3 regions of the Erwinia sp. 1181_3 genome follow, and region 3 is predicted to be linked to each of the others. Evidence: riboswitches for the same ligand, from Rfam matches in the RefSeq annotation. Region 3 holds a riboswitch; each other region holds the start of a gene.
The links. Region 3 has a riboswitch for thiamine pyrophosphate ahead of FY046_RS22265 (FAD-dependent oxidoreductase). Riboswitches for the same ligand answer to the same signal wherever they lie in the genome.

Region 1: it holds a riboswitch for thiamine pyrophosphate, as region 3 does, so the genes downstream of both, FY046_RS05220 (TenA family protein) here and FY046_RS22265 (FAD-dependent oxidoreductase) in region 3, are expected to answer to the same signal.
Region 2: it holds a riboswitch for thiamine pyrophosphate, as region 3 does, so the genes downstream of both, FY046_RS05455 (TenA family protein) here and FY046_RS22265 (FAD-dependent oxidoreductase) in region 3, are expected to answer to the same signal.

Annotation. Positions count from the first base shown of each region.
Region 1 covers NZ_VTDE01000002.1:193,559-199,637, reverse strand. The annotation lists gene FY046_RS05235 (ABC transporter substrate-binding protein) at 79-1,014, opposite strand; gene FY046_RS05230 (ABC transporter permease) at 1,049-1,798, opposite strand; gene FY046_RS05225 (ABC transporter ATP-binding protein) at 1,795-2,523, opposite strand; gene FY046_RS05220 (TenA family protein) at 2,520-3,209, opposite strand; TPP riboswitch at 3,276-3,380, opposite strand; gene FY046_RS05215 (LLM class flavin-dependent oxidoreductase) at 3,517-4,542, shown strand; gene FY046_RS05210 (methyl-accepting chemotaxis protein) at 4,623-6,079, opposite strand, start outside.
Region 2 covers NZ_VTDE01000002.1:237,367-243,445, reverse strand. The annotation lists gene phnM (alpha-D-ribose 1-methylphosphonate 5-triphosphate diphosphatase) at 1-737, shown strand, start outside; gene phnN (ribose 1,5-bisphosphokinase) at 737-1,273, shown strand; TPP riboswitch at 1,709-1,822, shown strand; gene FY046_RS05455 (TenA family protein) at 1,857-2,495, shown strand; gene FY046_RS05450 (methyl-accepting chemotaxis protein) at 2,586-3,908, opposite strand; gene phnC (phosphonate ABC transporter ATP-binding protein) at 4,104-4,952, shown strand; gene phnD (phosphonate ABC transporter substrate-binding protein) at 5,010-5,933, shown strand; gene phnE (phosphonate ABC transporter, permease protein PhnE) at 5,997-6,079, shown strand, end outside.
Region 3 covers NZ_VTDE01000015.1:49,759-55,837, reverse strand. The annotation lists gene FY046_RS22270 (choline transporter) at 1-1,574, opposite strand, end outside; TPP riboswitch at 1,906-2,027, shown strand; gene FY046_RS22265 (FAD-dependent oxidoreductase) at 2,173-3,105, shown strand; gene thiS (sulfur carrier protein ThiS) at 3,102-3,299, shown strand; gene FY046_RS22255 (thiazole synthase) at 3,303-4,073, shown strand; gene FY046_RS22250 (ThiF family adenylyltransferase) at 4,077-5,042, shown strand; gene zigA (zinc metallochaperone GTPase ZigA) at 5,179-6,079, shown strand, end outside.

The sequences.
Region 1 (6,079 bases), on a different contig from region 3:
GACAGATTAATGCCTGCGAAGGGTTCGACCTTTTACCGGTCGAACCCTGTTGAGGGGGTGCGTCAGGGTTTTAGTCGATTAGCGCAACTCAACTGCATACTGCGCAACGGGCGTGATCTTCTTAATCAGCTTATTCTTCAACAAAAACTGTTCGTAAGCGTCATACCGTTTCACGTCCAGTGCCGCCGGGTCTCTGGCAAACAGCGGCAGGGTTTTCTGCCACGCCACATGGTTCAGCTCGGTATTCAGCTCCGGGTGCGCTTTGGCGAACACCTGCCAGCTCTCTTCCGGGTGGGCCTGTAAATAGTCGTTGCCTTTCTTCAGCGCCGCGAGGAATTTCTTCACCTTCGGTTCATTGACGCTATCGCGATTCGCCACAATCACCAGCTCGTCATAGGCCGGAACGCCGTAATCCTCAACGTTAAATACCACCGGATCTTTGCCCTGTAGCTTCAGCTCTTGCGCTTCAATATTGCGGTAACCTCCAATCACCGCATCCACCTGCCCGGCCAGCAGGGCGCTGGTCAGCTGGAAGTTAACGTTGACCAGCTTAATCTCCTTCAGGCTGGCGCGCTCCTGCTTCAGCATGGTGGTCAGCGTTGCCTGTTCAATACCGCTCACGGAATAACCCACCGTTTTCCCTTTCAGTTTTGCCGGTGAGGTGATGCTTTTATCGAGCGTCATCACCGTGTTCAGCGGGGTATTGATCAGCGTGCCCACGCGCACCAGCGGCAGGCCTTCATCGGCGAAAAAGTGCAGCTGCGGCTGATAAGTAATGGCGAGATCCGCCTGTTTCGCTGCGACCAGGCGCGGTGGCAGGGAAGGATCGGACGGGGGGACAATCTTCACGTCCAGCCCTTCCGCCTTAAATGCCCCGATCTGATCGGCAACCATAATCGGTGCGTGGTCCGGGTTGATATACCAGTCGAGCACCAGCGTCAGTTTCTCGTTGGCCATGACGCAGGTGGAGCAGGCACCGCTTAACAGCAGGGCAGCGCAGGTTTTCATCATCATTCTGTGTTCCTTTCAGATTTAAGGGGAATCAACATTATTCGGGTGCCCAGTTGATCAGGCGATGGAGCAGGGCATCGACCGCCATCCAGAGTAAGACGGTCATCAGCACCAGGATAAACAACGCGGCAAAGCACTGATCGGTTTGCATGCGCGCATTGGCATTCAGCATTACGTAACCCAGCCCTTCGGCCGAACCCACCCATTCGCCGATAATTGCGCCAATCGGTGCCACGGCAGCCGCCATGCGCAGGCCGGAGCCAAAAGCAGGCAGCGCCGCCATCAGCCGGACATGGCGCAGCTGCGCCCAGCGTGAGGCACCCAGGGTGCGGGCAAGGTCCAGATAGTCCTGATTAACCCGCCTCAGCCCGTCAAAGAAAGCAGAGGTCACCGGGAAGAAGATCACCAGCACCGCCATCGCCACTTTGGCGCTGATGCCAAAGCCAAACCACAGCACCAGCAGTGGCGCGAGGGCAAACACCGGAATGGCCTGGCTGGTCAGCACCACGGGCATCAGCCAGCGTTGCAGGCGGGGGGAGAAGATCATGCCGATCGCCAGCAGCGACCCCAGCAGTACGCCCAGCACCAGCCCGATCAGGACTTCTGAGGCCGTAACCAGGCTGTGATACGCGAGGAAAGCGCGGCCATCCCACAGCGCGCGGGCAACAGCGGCGGGCGACGGCAGCAAAAAGGCGGGAATATCACTCAGTGTGGCCAGCCACCACAGCAGCAGCAGCCCGGTAAAAATCATGACGCCACGTGCGCTGGTGGCGATTTTTCCGCTCATTCTGCGGCCCTCAGCAACTGCTGCAACAGTTCGGCCTGGCTTTTCAGCACGTCAGCATCATCCGGCGCACGGGGCGGCTGGCCACCAATGGTGTGAGTGTCGTCGATCCCGGCAGGATAACCAGACAACACCAGCAGGTGGTGACTCAGACGGCAGGCTTCCATCGGGTCATGGGTAATCAGCAATACGGTGTGGTCGGCCAGCAGTTCAGCGGCCAGCGTCTGGATTTTGGCCCGCGTCAGCGTATCCAGCGCGGAGAACGGCTCATCCATCAGGACAACGGGGCGTCTTTCATACAGCGTACGGGCAATCGCCGCCCGCTGGCGCATGCCGCCGGAGAGCGCCGCAGGGAGGTCGTTGCCGTGTCCGTGCAGTCCGACGCGTTCCAGCAGATGGGCAGCCCAGGCGGCATCCACGTTTTCGCCGCGCAGACGCGCACCCAGTGTGATGTTGTCGCTGATCGACAGCCAGGGATAAAGCAGATCTTTCTGCCCCATATAAGCAATACGCCCGGGCAACGGCAGGCCATCGCTACCGCAGACGGTGCCGGAGGTGGGCTTCGCCAGCCCGGCGATAATCTTCAGCAGGCTGGTCTTGCCGCTGCCGCTGGCCCCCAGCAGGGCAACAAATCGCCCCGGCGGGAGGGTAAAACTGAGACGGTCGAAAATCTGACGCGGGCCGAAGCACAGCGTCAGATCGCGCACCTCAATGCCGGGTGGGTTCATGTCCGGTGCACCGCATTCAGTCCCATCTGCCAGAATGCCGACTCGAGGCGCGTGGCGGTGGTGAAAATCTCAGACAGGGCGGTGAAGCGGCTTTCGGCCCCGCGCTGCTCACCGACCGTTTCCAGTAAACCGAGGGCGGCACGAACGCCGTTCAGATAGTCTGCATCACCATAGTTGCGGATCCAGGAGGCATAAGGGCTGCCTTGTAAAACCGTCTCCGGGGCGTTCAGCAGGCGCAGGCCAATCTCGGCGTAGCCCGCCACACAGGGCAGCAGCGCCACCAGCAGATCCAGCGCATCACCCGAGTGACCGATATCCAGCACGTAGCGGGTGTAGTTCATGGTTTCCGCCGCTTCCGGTTCGCGCATGATTTGCGCTTCGCTCAGCCCCCAGCTTTCGCAGTAGCCAACGTGCAGCGGCAGCTCAGCCACAATGGCGTTCAGCGAAGCCGTCGCCGCGCGCATTTCCGGCAGCGTGCGCAGTTTGCTGACCAGCAGCGCCCAGGCACGGGCAAAGTGAATCAGAAAAAGATAGTCCTGCGTCAGATAACGACGAAAGGCGCTCTCGGGCAGCGTGCCGCGTGAGAGTTGGTGAATAAACGGGTGCGCCACATAGTCCTGCCAGTCGTTACCGGCCTGCTGGCGTAAACGTCCGTACAGACCCTGGCTGAAATCAACAGGCTGAATAGTTTTAGACACTGAATCCCCTCATTTAAGTGGAGATCCGGGCACGCGGAGGTGTGAACAGGGCAGAGGTAACTGCCAACCCGTCCCTTCGCTGGCATGACCCAGATCAGGTTCAAAGGGTTCGGCTTGTTACGCCATCTCAGCCCATACAGGACACCCCTCGGAGGGCTCTTTTATACGGGATTTCATTTTTCATTACAATCCACCCGTCAGACTTCGAGCCGCAGATGCGTTGGCTGCACCTCGAATTATTTTGGGTATATACTGCTAATCAATCGTCATTTGTTTCACCCCACAGGATACCCCCATGAAAAGTATTGGATTTCTGTCGTTCGGCCACTGGACCCCTTCGCCGCAGTCCGGCACCCGTTCGGCGGCCGATGCGCTGTTGCAGTCGATTGATCTCGCGGTCGCCGCTGAAGAACTCGGTGCGGACGGTGCTTATTTTCGCGTGCATCACTTTGCCCGCCAGTTAAGCTCGCCGTTCCCGCTGCTGGCCGCCATCGGCGCGAAAACACGCCGTATTGAGATCGGCACCGGGGTGATCGATATGCGTTACGAGAATCCGATGTATATGGCAGAAGATGCTGGCTCTGCCGACCTGATCTCCGGTGGGCGTTTGCAGCTGGGCATCAGCCGGGGTTCTCCTGAGCAGGTGATCGACGGTTGGCGCTATTTTGGCTATCAGCCTGCGGAAGGGGAAAACGAGTCGGATATGGCGCGTCATCACACCGAAGTGCTGCTGGATGTGCTGCGTGGCGAAGGCTTTGCCAAACCAAACCCGCAGCCGATGTTCCCGAACCCGCCAGGGATGCTGCGCGTGGAGCCGTTCTCGGAAGGGCTGCGTGACCGTATCTGGTGGGGGGCCGGTTCCAATGCTACCGCCGTCTGGGCGGCGAAACTGGGGATGAACCTGCAAAGCTCAACGCTGAAAGATGATGAAACCGGTGAGCCTTTCCATATCCAGCAGGCGCAACAGATCCGCGCCTACCGGGAAGCGTGGAAAGCCGCCGGACATACGCGCACCCCGCGTGTTTCGGTGAGCCGCAGTATCTTTGCGCTGGTGAATGATATGGACCGTGCGTACTTTGGCAACAGCGGCAAAGAAGGGGACAAAGTGGGTTACCTCGATGAGAAAACCCGCGCCATCTTTGGCCGCAGCTACGCCGCAGAACCGGACCAGTTGATTAAACAACTGGCGCAGGATGAAGCCATCGCCGAAGCCGATACCCTGCTGTTAACCGTGCCGAACCAGTTGGGTGTGGACTACTGCGCGCACACTATTGAAGCAATCCTCAAGCATGTGGCGCCCGGCCTTGGCTGGCGCGAGTAGCACGTGCTGTCAGGCTCTCCCGGTATCCGGGGGAACCTGACAACGATGATCTTATTCACACTCGCCGGGGCGTAGTCGGTTTAAAACGAGGTCCACTCTTCCTCAAGGGCTTTAGACGTTTGTGCGCGGAGGGGAAGGGGGTTATGGCTTGAGGATCCGACAACAAACTCGCCTTCATGCACCCGGCTGGTGTTGATCTTAAAGATAGCGACCATCTCACTCAGTTTCTTTGCCTGCTGCTCCAGCGAAATAGCGGCGGCAGACGATTCCTGAACCAGGGTCGCATTTTGCTGCGTGGTCGAGTCCATCTCGGTCACGGCTTTCCCTATCTGTTCAATGCCCTGACGCTGTTCGTGAGAGGCACTAGAGATTTCATCGATAATCTGGCTGACATGGCTCACGGAGTTGACGATATCTCCCATGCTGTCACCGGCTTTATTCACCAGTTCAGTCCCTGTCCCAATACGTGCTACCGACTCGTTGATCAGCGACTCTATCTCTTTCGCCGCATCTGCGCTGCGTTGCGCCAGCGTTCTGACTTCACCGGCAACAACGGCAAAACCGCGCCCCTGTTCACCGGCCCTGGCGGCTTCGACAGCGGCATTCAATGCCAGAATATTGGTCTGGAAAGCAATACCGTTGATCACGCTAATGATTTCAGTGATTTTCTTTGAGCTACCTGCGATGCCATTCATGGTGCTGACCACCTCACTGACGATCTGACCCCCTTTACGGGCATCGGCGCTGGCGCTGGCAGCAAGCTTGCTGGCTTGCAAGGCATTATCGGCGTTAAGGCGTACCGTCGAGGTGAGCTCCTCCATACTGGAGGCGGTTTCCACCACGGCGGCGGACTGTTGCTCCGTTCTGGACGCTAAATCCGTATTCCCTGCGGCAATCTGTGATGAGGCACTGGCTAAGTGACTGACGCTTTCACGTATGCCCGAGATCATGTCGCATAAACGGGTATTCATCGCGCCCATTGTTTGGGTTAGCTCACCCAATTCATCTTTGGAGGAGGCGGTGATCTGAGCCGTAAGATCGCCACTGGAAATGCGCTGTGCCAGGGCAAGATTTTCACTCACAGGTCGTGTGATTTTACGCGTGATCGCCCAAGCGGTGACCAGCCCGGTAAACACCGCCAGTAATGAAAGGAGGGTGATAATGGTGATCGTGCGAGAAATTACCTGGGTGTTATATTCCGTCTGCATTTCAATTAATGTGGCTGCAGTGGTGTTCAGTTCGTTAGCACCCTGGGCCATGTTGTCGGCAGATAGTTGTGTTTTCGCGATGGCAGATAAATACGTTTCTGCACTCGCTTTCAAAGCCTCGTAGCGCATCCATACCGGGGTCAATACGTTTTTTGTCGCCTCTGGCCATTGTGCCAGGCTGTCATTATACAGCGATTCAGTGCGGCGATATAATGCGTCAAAGTCCGATATGGTTTCAGGAGTATGCTTTGCGATCAGTGTGTTGCCAGCCTCACTGAGCAGGGAAAACGCGAAGAGTAAATCAAAAATTTTATCGAGAGAGTCACTAT
Region 2 (6,079 bases), on a different contig from region 3:
ACCTGCGCTGTGAACTGCCCCATGACTCAACGCTGCCGCTGTTTGAACAACTGATGTGTAACCCGGCACTGTCGCTGGTGTCACTGATGGATCACTCACCGGGGCAGCGCCAGTATGTGTCGCTGGCGGCGTGGCGCACCTATTTTGGCGGCAAATATCAGCTCAGCGATCGGCAGCTTGATGAGTACGAGGCCGATCAGCTAAGCCTGGCGGCCCGCTGGTCCACGCCGAACCGTGAGGCGATTTCTGCCTGGTGTCGTCAGTATCACATTCCGCTGGCCAGCCACGATGACGCCACCTATGAACACGTGGTTGAATCGAAAGGGGTAGGCAGCGTTATCGCTGAGTTCCCGACCACCGAAGAGGCCGCACGCGCCTCGCGTGAAATGGGCTTACAGATACTGATGGGGGCGCCGAATATTGTGCGTGGCGGCTCGCACTCCGGCAACGTGGCGGCCAGCGAGCTGGCACAGCTGGGGCTGCTGGATATTCTCTCGTCGGATTACTATCCCGCCAGCCTGCTGGATGCGGCATTCCGCCTTGCCGCCGATGAACGTCACAGCATGACGCTGCCTGCGGCCATTGCGTTAGTAACGCGTAACCCGGCCCGCTCCATCGGCCTTGACGATCGCGGTGTGATTGATGAAGGCAAACGGGCCGATCTGGTGCTGGTGCGTGCGCACCGCGATCAGGTCTATGTATCGTCGGTGTGGGCGCAGGGCAGGAAGGTGTTCTGATGGGGCGGCTGATCTGGCTGATGGGCGCTTCCGGCTCCGGCAAAGACAGCCTGCTACTGGCGCTGCGTGAATGCGCACCGGAGCGGATGATTGTGGCGCATCGCTATATCACCCGCAGCGCCAGCGCCGGGGGCGAAAACCATATCGCCCTCAGCGAGCATGAGTTCCGACGTCGGCGTGAATACGGTCTGTTTGCCCTCGACTGGCAGGCGCATCATTTTTACTACGGGCTGGGTATTGAGATCGATCAGTGGCTGGCAAGTGGGCTGGATGTGGTGGTGAACGGTTCACGGCTGCATCTGGCGGCTGCCCGTCAGCGTTACGGTGAGCGGCTGTTGCCGGTGTGTTTGCAGGTGTCGGCGGAGATCCTCGCCGGGCGACTGCGCCAGCGCGGTCGCGAGGATGAAGCCGCCATTGAACAGCGGTTGCAGCGTGCGGCAGAGCCGGTGGCGGCAGGGTGTATGACGTTAAGTAATGATGGGCCATTGAGTGAGACGTTACAGGGTTTTTCGGCGTTGTTAACGCCGCCCCGTTGACGGCGGGCGGGTCATGACCCGCCCCTACGCAACCCCCACTGACCTGCGCATTCTGTAGGGGTGAGGCATGCCTCGCCCGCGTCCCGTAATGCAACCCCCACTGACCTGCGCATTCTGTAGGGGTGAGGCATGCCTCGCCGCGTCCCGTAATGCAACACCCACTGAACTGCACATTCTGTAGGGGTGAGGCATGCCTCGCCCAATGTCCCGTAATGCAACCCCCACTGACCTGCGCTTCTGTAGGGGCGAGGCATGCCTCGCCCGCGTCCCGTAATGCAACCCCCACTGACCTGCGCTTCTGTAGGGGTGAGGCATGCCTCGCCCGCGTCCCGTAATGCAACACCCACTGAACTGCACATTCTGTAGGGGTGAGGCATGCCTCGCCCAATGTCCCGCGTCAGCAACATTGACGTTCCGGAAAATTCCTGACTTAATTCCTCCTCCAGGGGGAGCCAGGCAACTGGCTGAGAAATCGTAAAAGATTCAGCGCGATGACCCTTAACACCTGATCCGGATAATGCCGGCGAAGGGATGGGGCAACTTACCTCTCTTTTGCCGGTAGTCTGCTTATAAGGACTACCTGATGACCACTCGTTTTACCGACACACTCCGTACACTGAGCCAGCCCATCTGGACACAGGCCGTCACGCATCGTTTTGTTCGCGAGCTCTATGATGGCAGCGTGGATCGCCAGGTGATGAGCACTTACCTCACCCAGGATCACCGTTTTCTCGACAGCTTCCTCACCTTAGTCGGATCGGCCATTGCCAGTGCCGACAGCCCCGCAGCCCGCCTGCGCTTTGGTCGCTGCGCCGGGGTTGTCTCCGGTGAAGAGAACACCTATTTTCTGCGCGCATTTGAGGCGCTGGACGTCAGCGCCGCGCAGCGCGACGCCGAACCGGACACTTCTCCCACTGCGGGATTCAAGGCGATCATGCTGGAGGCCGCTGCCACGCGCTCCTATGCGGTGATCCTGACCGTACTCAATGTCGCCGAGTGGCTGTACCTCGACTGGGCGTCACAGGCCCCGCTGCCATTGCCTGCCAGTTTTGTTCACGCCGAGTGGATTATGTTGCACGATAACCCCGATTTCCGCGAATTTGTCGCCTTTTTACGTCAGGAGCTCGACCGTGTTGGCCCGGCACAGCAGGCGCAGTGTGAGGATTTCTTCCTGCGCGCCGTGACGCTGGAAAAGGCTTTCTTTGATGCGGCTTATCAATAAACAGATCTGATTATTCGCAGTGGCCGACCTTTTCGGGTCGGCCTTTTTGCCGGAGTGATAATGCCGTTGTGCAGGTTGATGAGACGACGCTTAATCGCTCTTTAACGCGGCGGTGACGTGGCCGATGGCGCGTAGCACATCGTCGGAACTGTCGCGTATATCAGCGATGACGCCGCCGGCTTCCTGCGCCAGCTCCACGCCGCGATCGGCACGTTGCAGGTTTGAGGTAATGCCTTTCTGCGCTTTGCTCGCCAGCAGGTGATTTTGCTGCACCATCTGTTCGATTTCGGTGGTGGCGCGGTTGATGTTTTGCGCCAGCGTGCGCACTTCGTTGGCCACCACCGCGAAGCTGCGACCCTGCGTGCCTGCGCGGGCGGCTTCCACCGCCGCATTGAGGGCCAGCAGGTTGGTCTGATCGGCAATACGACGAATACTGGTCACGATCTGGCCGATACTGTCTGAGGAATCCCCGAGCCCGGTGATATCGCCAGAGATCCCGTGCAGTTCACCTGCCAGTTCATTCATGGTCTGCACGCTGTTGGCAATCACACTGGCACCGCGTTTTGTGCTTTCGCTGGTTTGCAGCGCCGTTTGATAAGCCTGTTGGGCTGCATCACGCTCTAGCTGGTTTTTCTCAACCTGGGCGGTGACATCGGTGGCAAACTTCACCACTTTATACAGCTCGCCACTGTCGTCGAACACCGGGTTATAGGTCGCGCGCAGCCAGAGGGTAGAGCCTTGCTTGTTGACGCGCTGAAACTGGCCGGAAATAAACTCACCGCGGTTGAGCTTCTGCCAGAACAGTGTGTATTCCGGGCTGCTGCGTACCGCTGCGGAACAGAACTGGCTGTGATGTACACCGATAATTTCACTGGCGCGATATCCCATGGTTTTAAGAAAATTATCGTTAGCTTTCAGCACTTCACCCTTAAGGTTAAAGGCTATCACCGCCATTGAGCGCTCGATAGCCGTGGTCATTGCCCGCTGCTCCTGGGCATCCATAATGTGCGACGTGATGTCGGTGGCGAGCTTAATGATTTTGAACACGCGCCCGTTACGATCCCGCACCGGTACATAGTTGGCTTCGAGCCACACCGGACGGCCATTTTGCGCCACGCGCAGAAATTTATCGCTGAAACTTTCCCCGCGATTCAGCCGCATCCAGAAGTCCTGATACTGGCGCGACGCCAACAGGTCCGGCGTGCAAAACAGGCTGTGATGCTGCCCGACCACCTCATTCAGTTCGTAGCCCATTTTCTCAAGAAACAAGCTATTAGCCGTGATGATGGTGCCATCGGTCATGAATTCGATCATGGCGATAGAGTCTTTTAATGAGTCAAGCGTGGCAGAAGAGTGAGTGCGTTTCTGCCACGCAAGGCGTGACGTGATACCTGATGCAATAGTGGAAAACATGGTGGACCTTATTATTAGAGTTAGCTGTCCACAGGGTTATCGGCGGGAGGGGATAAACATTCAATCTTTGTTAATTTGCTCAGTGCCCTTTTCGGTCTGTCATGCTTCCATCACCCCTCTGTCATTAAACTTTCATCGCACAGGTGGTTAATAGGGCGCACAGCGGATAACGCGCAACCTGATAATGGACAACACATGGCACAGGCATTGTTAAAAATTGCCCCCCAGCAGCAGGCGATCCCCCACGCGGAGCATCGTGCAAAAGTGCTGGCAGTGAATGGACTCGGAAAATCATACGGCACACAGACGCGCGTCTTGCAGGACATTAACTTTGACCTGCACGCCGGTGAACTGGTGGCGGTGATTGGTCGCAGCGGCGCAGGAAAATCAACGCTGCTGCATGTGCTGAATGGCACCCTCCCGGCCAGCGAAGGCGCCATCCTTCACTTCAATGATCATGGCAAACAACAGAACATTGTTGAGCTGAATACCCGGCAGATGCGCCAGTGGCGCAGCGAGTGCGGCATGATCTTCCAGGATTTCTGCCTGGTACCGCGGCTGGATGTGCTGACCAATGTCCTGCTGGGCCGTCTGAGCCAGACCTCGACGCTGAAATCCTTCTTTAAAATCTTCCCCGATGCCGATCGTGCCCGCGCCATCGGCCTGCTGGAGTGGCTGAACATGCTGCCTCAGGCCTTGCAGCGGGCAGAAAATCTCTCCGGTGGACAGATGCAGCGTGTGGCGATCTGCCGCGCGCTGATGCAGAACCCGAAGATTTTGCTGGCCGATGAGCCGGTTGCCTCGCTCGACCCAAAAAACACCCGGCGCATTATGGATGTGCTGCGTCAGGTGAGTGAAAACGGCATCAGCGTGATGGTGAACCTGCACTCGGTGGAGCTGGTGAAAGAATATTGTACGCGTGCCATTGGCGTTGCTAAGGGCCGCATTGTGTTTGACGGCCATCCGTCAGAACTGACCGATGATCTTTTGCATGTGTTGTATGGCGACGAAAACTCTGAACTTAACGATGCCCATCACGGCTGACGGTCACACCGCAGGCATGACGGGTAATAACACTTTTATGGGACACGGAACTCAGCAATGAAAAAAATGATTCTCGCAGCAGTAATCGGTAGTGTGATGGCAGCTAACGTCTCTGCCGCTGACGCACCGAAAGAACTGAATTTAGGTATCCTCGGCGGCCAGAATGCCACGCAGCAGATTGGTGATAACCAGTGCGTGAAAGATTTCTTCGATAAAGAGCTGAACGTTGATACCAAACTGCGTAATTCGTCTGACTATTCTGGTGTGATCCAGGGCCTGATCGGCGGCAAAGTGGATATGGTGCTGAGCATGTCACCGTCATCGTATGCCTCGGTCTACATCAATGACCCGAAAGCTGTCGATGTGGTTGGCATTGTGGTGGATGACGCCGATAAATCACGCGGCTATCACTCTGTTGTCGTTGTGAAAGCGGACAGTCCGTACAAAACACTGGCCGACCTGAAAGGCAAATCATTTGGTATGGCCGACCCGGATTCCACTTCCGGCTTCCTGATCCCGAACGAAAGCTTCAAGAAAGAGTTTGGCGGTTCGGTGGATGACAAATACAAAGGCCACTTCTCCAGCGTGACCTTCTCCGGCGGCCACGAGCAGGATGTACTGGGCGTGCTGAACGGTCAGTTCGAAGGCGCAGTGACCTGGGCCTCGATGATCGGCGATTACAACACCGGTTACACCAGCGGTGCATTCACCCGAATGATCCGTGCCGGTAACCCGGACCTGATGAAGAAAATTCGTATCATCTGGCAGTCACCGCTGATCCCGAACGGTCCGGTGCTGGTGAGCAACAAGCTGCCTGCTGATTTTAAAGCGAAGCTGGTCACGGCTATCAAAAAGCTGGATACCGAACATCACAGCTGCTTCGTCAAAGCCGTGGGTGGCGCCCAGCATATCGGCCCGGCTACCGTGGCTGATTATCAGGCGATCATCGATATGAAACGTGCGCTGACCAAAGCCCGTTAATCACCCGTTCTCTTCTCCGCTGATAAGGGTCGACTGCCGTCGACCCTTCACTCAGGTATCCGCATGACACATCCCGATTTTGAACGCTATTACCAGCAGATCCGCGGTAAGCAGAAGCGCGACACGCTGCTGTGGTCCCTGACGCT
Region 3 (6,079 bases):
TCGTCGCGCGATACCGGTACCGGTGGCGTGTTCACTGTTGCACTGGCACGGCGATGATCTTCCACGCGCAATGATTTATACAGACCGGCCATCACAAAGAAGATCACAAAGCTGAACGGCAGCCCCATGATCACCGTGGTTTTCTGTAATGCTGTGACGCCGTTCACCATCAGCATCCCCAGCGTCAGCACACCAATGGCAACCGACCAGAAGATACGCAGCCAGTTGGGCGCATCATTATTGATGTCGGCCAGACGCGAGGTAAAGTTACCCAGCACCAGGGAGCCGGAGTCAGCGGAGGTAACATAGAACAGCAGTCCGGTAATGGTGGCCACCGAGGCACTGAAGGTAAAGCCAGGATACTGCGCCAGCAGACTGTAGAAACCCCGCTCCGGATGCGCCATGGTCTCCTCAGCGAAAGCCATATTGCCGTGAATGATCTCATACAGTGCGCTGTTACCGAAGATCGACAACCACAGCAGGGTGAAGATAAACGGAATGGTCAGCGTTCCCACCACAAACTGACGAATGGTACGTCCACGGGAGATACGTGCGAGGAACAGACCGACAAACGGCGACCAGGCAACCCACCAGGCCCAGAAGAACAGCGTCCAGTTGTTCATCCACTCGGTCGGACGGTCAAAGGCGAAACTGTTCAGCGTCATGCCCATAAAGCGGTTGATATAATCCCCGACGTTGAGCACCAGCGCGTTCAGCAGGAAGCTGGTATCGCCAACAAACAGCACGAACAGGATCAGACCAAAGGCCAGCAACACGTTGAGTTCTGACAGGAAGCGAATGCCTTTATTCACCCCGGAGGTCACAGAGATGGTGGCCATGATCACCGACAGGACAATCAGCCCGGCCTGCGCTGTCAGCCCTTCCGGTACGTCAAACAGCACCTTCAGCCCGTAGTTAAGCTGTACCACGCCAATACCGAGCGTGGTGGCAATACCAAAGATGGTCCCCAGCACGGCAGCGATATCCACGGTATGACCAATGGGCCCGTTAATGCGCTTACCAAAAATAGGGTAGAGCGCCGAACGGATAGTGAGCGGCAGGCCATAACGGTAGCTGAAGTAGCCGAGGGCGATGCCCATCAGGGCATACATGGACCAGCCAGTCAGACCGTAGTGGAACAACGTCCAGACCATCGCCTGACGCGCCGCTTCCATCGTCTGGCCCTGGCCTTCCGGTGGCATCATATACTGGGTGACCGGTTCCGCCACCGAGAAGAACATCAGGTCGATACCGATACCCGCAGCGAACAGCATGGCCGCCCAGCTCATCAGGCTGAATTCAGGTTTCGACTGTTCAGGACCGAGCTTGATGGAGCCAAAGCGTGAGCAGGCCATGAAAATCACGAACACGATGTACAGCGTGGCCGCCAGCAGGTAGTACCAGCCGAAGGTGTTGGATACCCAGTCGAGGGTGCGATTAATCCAGCGGTCGGAAAAATCAGTGAACAGGATAGTGGTAAAGGAGAACAGCAGGATAAGCGCTGCTGAGGTATAGAAAACCACGGGATTAATACGATCTTTTTGAGGTTTTCCTGGTATTTCAGTCGTCGGCATAATGTCTCCGCAAAAAATGCTCAAGAAAATAACCTGAAGTCCGCTCTGCGAAGCGCGCATTAGCGCATACTGGGTAACATCCGCCGTATATCCGCTAATTACACTGGGAGAACCATCAGGGTGATTATCAGGTGTAATATATTGATTAATCGTTAGTGTTTTTGATCTACGTCGCCCCCTGAAAGTAAATTTTGTGTAAACAAGAACAGGAATGATAGGTTTTATTGATTGAGCATTCAATTAAAAAAAACTTCATCGTCTCATTCTGTCCCATTTTTTCCGTACGAAAACCTCATGTCACTTGACGATTGTCACCCGGTAAAATACAACTAGTCCCTGTCAGGGGAGTCTCGCCAGAGAGACTGAGAGGCTAATGAGCGATTTTTCGCGGCTTAGCGACCCTTAGAACCTGACCCAGTTGATACTGGCGTAGGAAGACGCGTACCCGATGGCGTATCAGCCAGGGTACCTGCCACGTGGGCTGGCTTCTGATCGTCCCCGTCTTTTCCTTACTCTGTATCACGGGTCTCCGCATCGATTGAGAGGCTAACGTGAAACCATTTATTCCCCCCTTTATTTGTACCGGAAACCGCACATCATGAGCCGCTGGTCGGTGATCGGTGATGGCGTCGCCGGGCTTTGTGTTGCCACGTTACTTGCTGAACGGGGTGAATCCGTTGAAGTGATCACCGCAGAGCAGCACTGTGCCGCATCGCACTGGGCGGGCGGTATGCTCGCCCCCTGGTGCGAAGGTGAAAGTGCCCCCGAAGAGGTGATCGCACTGGGTCAGCGTTCCGCGCCCTGGTGGTCGGCCCGCATTCAGGGAGTGGAACATCAAGGCACTCTGGTGGTGGCACCCGCACGTGATACCCCCGAACTCAGCCGTTTTGCCCGCATGACGCGGGCGCATCAGTGGGTAGAGCCGGCATCGCTGGAACCCGCGCTGGAAGGGCGTTTTGCCCGTGGGCTGTTCTTTGCCGGGGAAGCACACCTTGATCCACGCAGTGCGCTGCACCAGCTACGGGCGACCCTGCAACGCAGGGGTATTCCTTTTCATACGGGCAATCCCGGCGGGACAGTCATTGACTGCCGGGGGATTCATGCAGCCCCTGATCTGCCTGAGCTACGCGCCGTACGCGGGGAGATGCTGATCCTGCACAGTGAAGAGGTGCAGTTCTCACGCCCCATCCGCCTGCTGCATCCCCGTTTTCCCTGCTATCTGGTGCCGCGTGCCGGAGGGCGCTTTATGCTGGGTGCAACGATGGTGGAAAGCGACGATAACAGCCCGATCAGCGCACGCGCCATGATGGAACTGCTCAGCGCCGCCTGGGCTATCCACCCTGCGCTGGCTGAAGCGCGGATACTGGAAAGCGGCACCGGGTTGCGCCCCGCTTATCACAATAATATCCCCGCCATTCGCTACCAGAACGGCGTCTGGTCCCTGAACGGCATGTATCGCCACGGCTTTCTTCTCGCGCCAGTCATGGCGGAAAAACTGATGCTGCAACTGCAGCAGGAAAACCTGATATGAAAATCCAGCTTAACGGCCTCCCGATCGACACCACCGCCCGCACGCTGGCGGAACTTTTGCGTGAACAGCAGATGGATGCGGGCTGCGTGGCCAGCGCCCTTAACGGCGAGTTCGTCCCACGCTCGCGCTATGAAACACAGCCACTGACCGCAGGCTGTGAGCTTGAAGTGTTATCACCGATGCAGGGAGGGTAAAACATGTTTTACGATTTTATTCCGCAGTCACGTTTTTTGCTCGGCACTGCCGGGTATCCCTCTCCGGCGATCCTGCAACAGGCGATTGAGGCCTCCGGCAGCGAAATCATTACCGTCAGTCTGCGCCGTGAAGGGCGGCAGGGTGCGGCATTTCGCGACCTGCTAACCGGGCTGAACAAGCGGGTGCTGCCCAATACCGCAGGATGTCATAGTGTAAAAGAGGCGGTGACCACGGCGCATATGGCGCGCGAAGTCTTTAATACCCGCTGGATAAAACTGGAGGTGATTGGTCACGCTGATACGCTGCAACCCGACCCCTTTGCCCTGGTGGAAGCCGCCCGCATCCTGTGCGCTGAGGGATTCCAGGTGTTTCCCTATACCACGGAAGATCTGATCCTCGGCGAAAAGCTGATTGAAGCGGGCTGTGAGCTGCTGATGCCGTGGGGCGCGCCGATTGGCTCCGGCCAGGGGTTACGCAACATTGAGGGGCTGCGTTCAATGCGTGCCTGGTTTAAAGGCATTCCACTGATTATCGATGCCGGGATCGGCGCACCCAGCCAGGCTGCACAGGCAATGGAAATGGGCTTTGACGGTATCCTGCTGAATACGGCCGTGGCCAAAGCACAGGATCCGGTACGCATGGCCGGGGCGTTTTCTGCCGCTATCCACGCCGGTCACGATGCCTGTCATGCCGGCCTGGTAGAGCGCCGTGATATGGCCAGCGCCTCCACGCCGATTTTTGGTATGGCGCAATTTCTCTCACGGGAGCCATAACGGATGGACCGATATCAACGACAAACCATGCTGCCTGAGATCGGCGAGGCAGGGCAACAGGCCCTGCTGCAAGCCCGCGTGCTGGTGATCGGTGCTGGCGGGCTGGGTGCCACACTGCTGCCACTGCTGGCCGGGGCCGGGGTGGGCTACATCAGGGTGTATGACGGGGACCGGGTAGAGGAGCACAACCTGCACCGCCAGACGCTGTACAGTATGCAGGACTGCGGGAAGCGTAAAGTCGACTGCGCGCAGCGTGCACTCAATGCACGTAACCCGGACTGCGTAGTCGATGCACGGCCGCAGGCACTGAGTGCCAGCATGATGGCCGACGCGCTGGACGGTATCGATCTGGCGATCGATGCCGCCGATAATTTTGCCGTCACCTATCTGCTTTCCGATGCCTGTCAACCGCGTCATATTCCGCTGGTCAGCGCCTCGGTACTCGGTCGTCAGGGCTATGTTGGGGGCTTCTGTGGCACTGCCCCGAGTTATCGTGCCCTGTTCCCGCAACTGCCGGGCAACGCGGCGAACTGTAACACGGCAGGTGTCATGGGCCCGGCGGTGGCCACGCTGGGTGCCATGCAGGCGCAGATGACCCTCAGTATTCTGCTCGGGCTGACGCCTTCACCGCTGGGCTGTCTGATCAATTGCGATTTCACCACCTGGCATTTCCGCCCGTTCCGTTTTGACGGTGCCGGTGAGCCTGACCAACCTGTCGTGCCGTTTATCGATCGCCACCTGCTGAACAGTGAAGACTGTATTGTTGAACTGCGCAGCCGCGAGGAAGCCCCCGACAGCGTGGCGAGTCACGTTCACCGGGTGCTGCCTGAGGAACTCAATCACTGGCAGCCCCCTGCGGATTGCCGCATCGTTCTGGTGTGCGCCAGCGGGATCCGCGCGGCAAAAGCGGCGAAGGACCTGCAACTCCGGGGCATCACTCAGCTGGCGATTATGGCGGCAGACCGATAGAAAAATAAAAGACACCCTGTGGAAGGTAAGGGATGACAGCTTCAATTGTTATGTTATAACATAACAATAATGTTTATGCGGATGGCCCGGTACTGCCCGGCGCAAACACGCTGTCAACGCCTGAGAGGATGTCATGATGCAAGAAAAATACGCTTTACCCGGTAACGATACCCGCCTGCCCGTAACCGTTTTGTCGGGTTTTCTCGGGGCCGGGAAAACGACACTGCTTAACCATATCCTGAACAACCGTGAAGGGCGCCGCGTGGCGGTGATCGTCAACGATATGTCGGAAGTGAATATTGATGCGTCACTGGTGCGCGACGGGGGTGCAGAGCTGTCGCGCACCGACGAGAAGCTGGTGGAGATGAGCAACGGTTGCATCTGCTGCACATTGCGCGAAGATCTGCTGCTTGAAGTAAACCGCCTGGCACGCGAAGGGCGCTTCGATCAGCTGGTGATCGAATCGACCGGCATTTCAGAACCCCTGCCAGTCGCGGAAACCTTTACGTTCGAAGATGAAACCGGGGAGAGCCTGTCCGCCGTGGCACGCCTGGATACCATGGTGACCGTTGTCGATGGCTACAATTTCCTGCACGACTATGAATCCCGTGACAGCATCCGTTCACGCGGTGAGTCGCTGGGTGAGGGCGATGAACGCTCGGTCGTCGATCTGCTGATTGAGCAGATTGAATTCTGCGACGTACTGATACTGAACAAAATCGATCTCATCAACCCCAATCAGCGCACACGGTTATTTGCCATCCTGCGCAGCCTCAACCCCCGCGCACGCATTGAATGTGCCCGTTTTGGTGAAGTTCCGCTGGACCGGGTACTGAGTACCGGTCTGTTTGACTTTGACGAGGCGGCACAGGCTCCGGGCTGGATGCAGGAGTTACGCGGCACCCATGCCCCGGAAACCGAAGAGTACGGTATCAGCAACTTTGTCTGGCGCGCCCGTCGCCCGTTTCACCCCGAGCGTTTCTGGGCATTATTTTCCGCAACACTGCCAGGCGTCGTGCGTTCGAAAGGCTATTTCT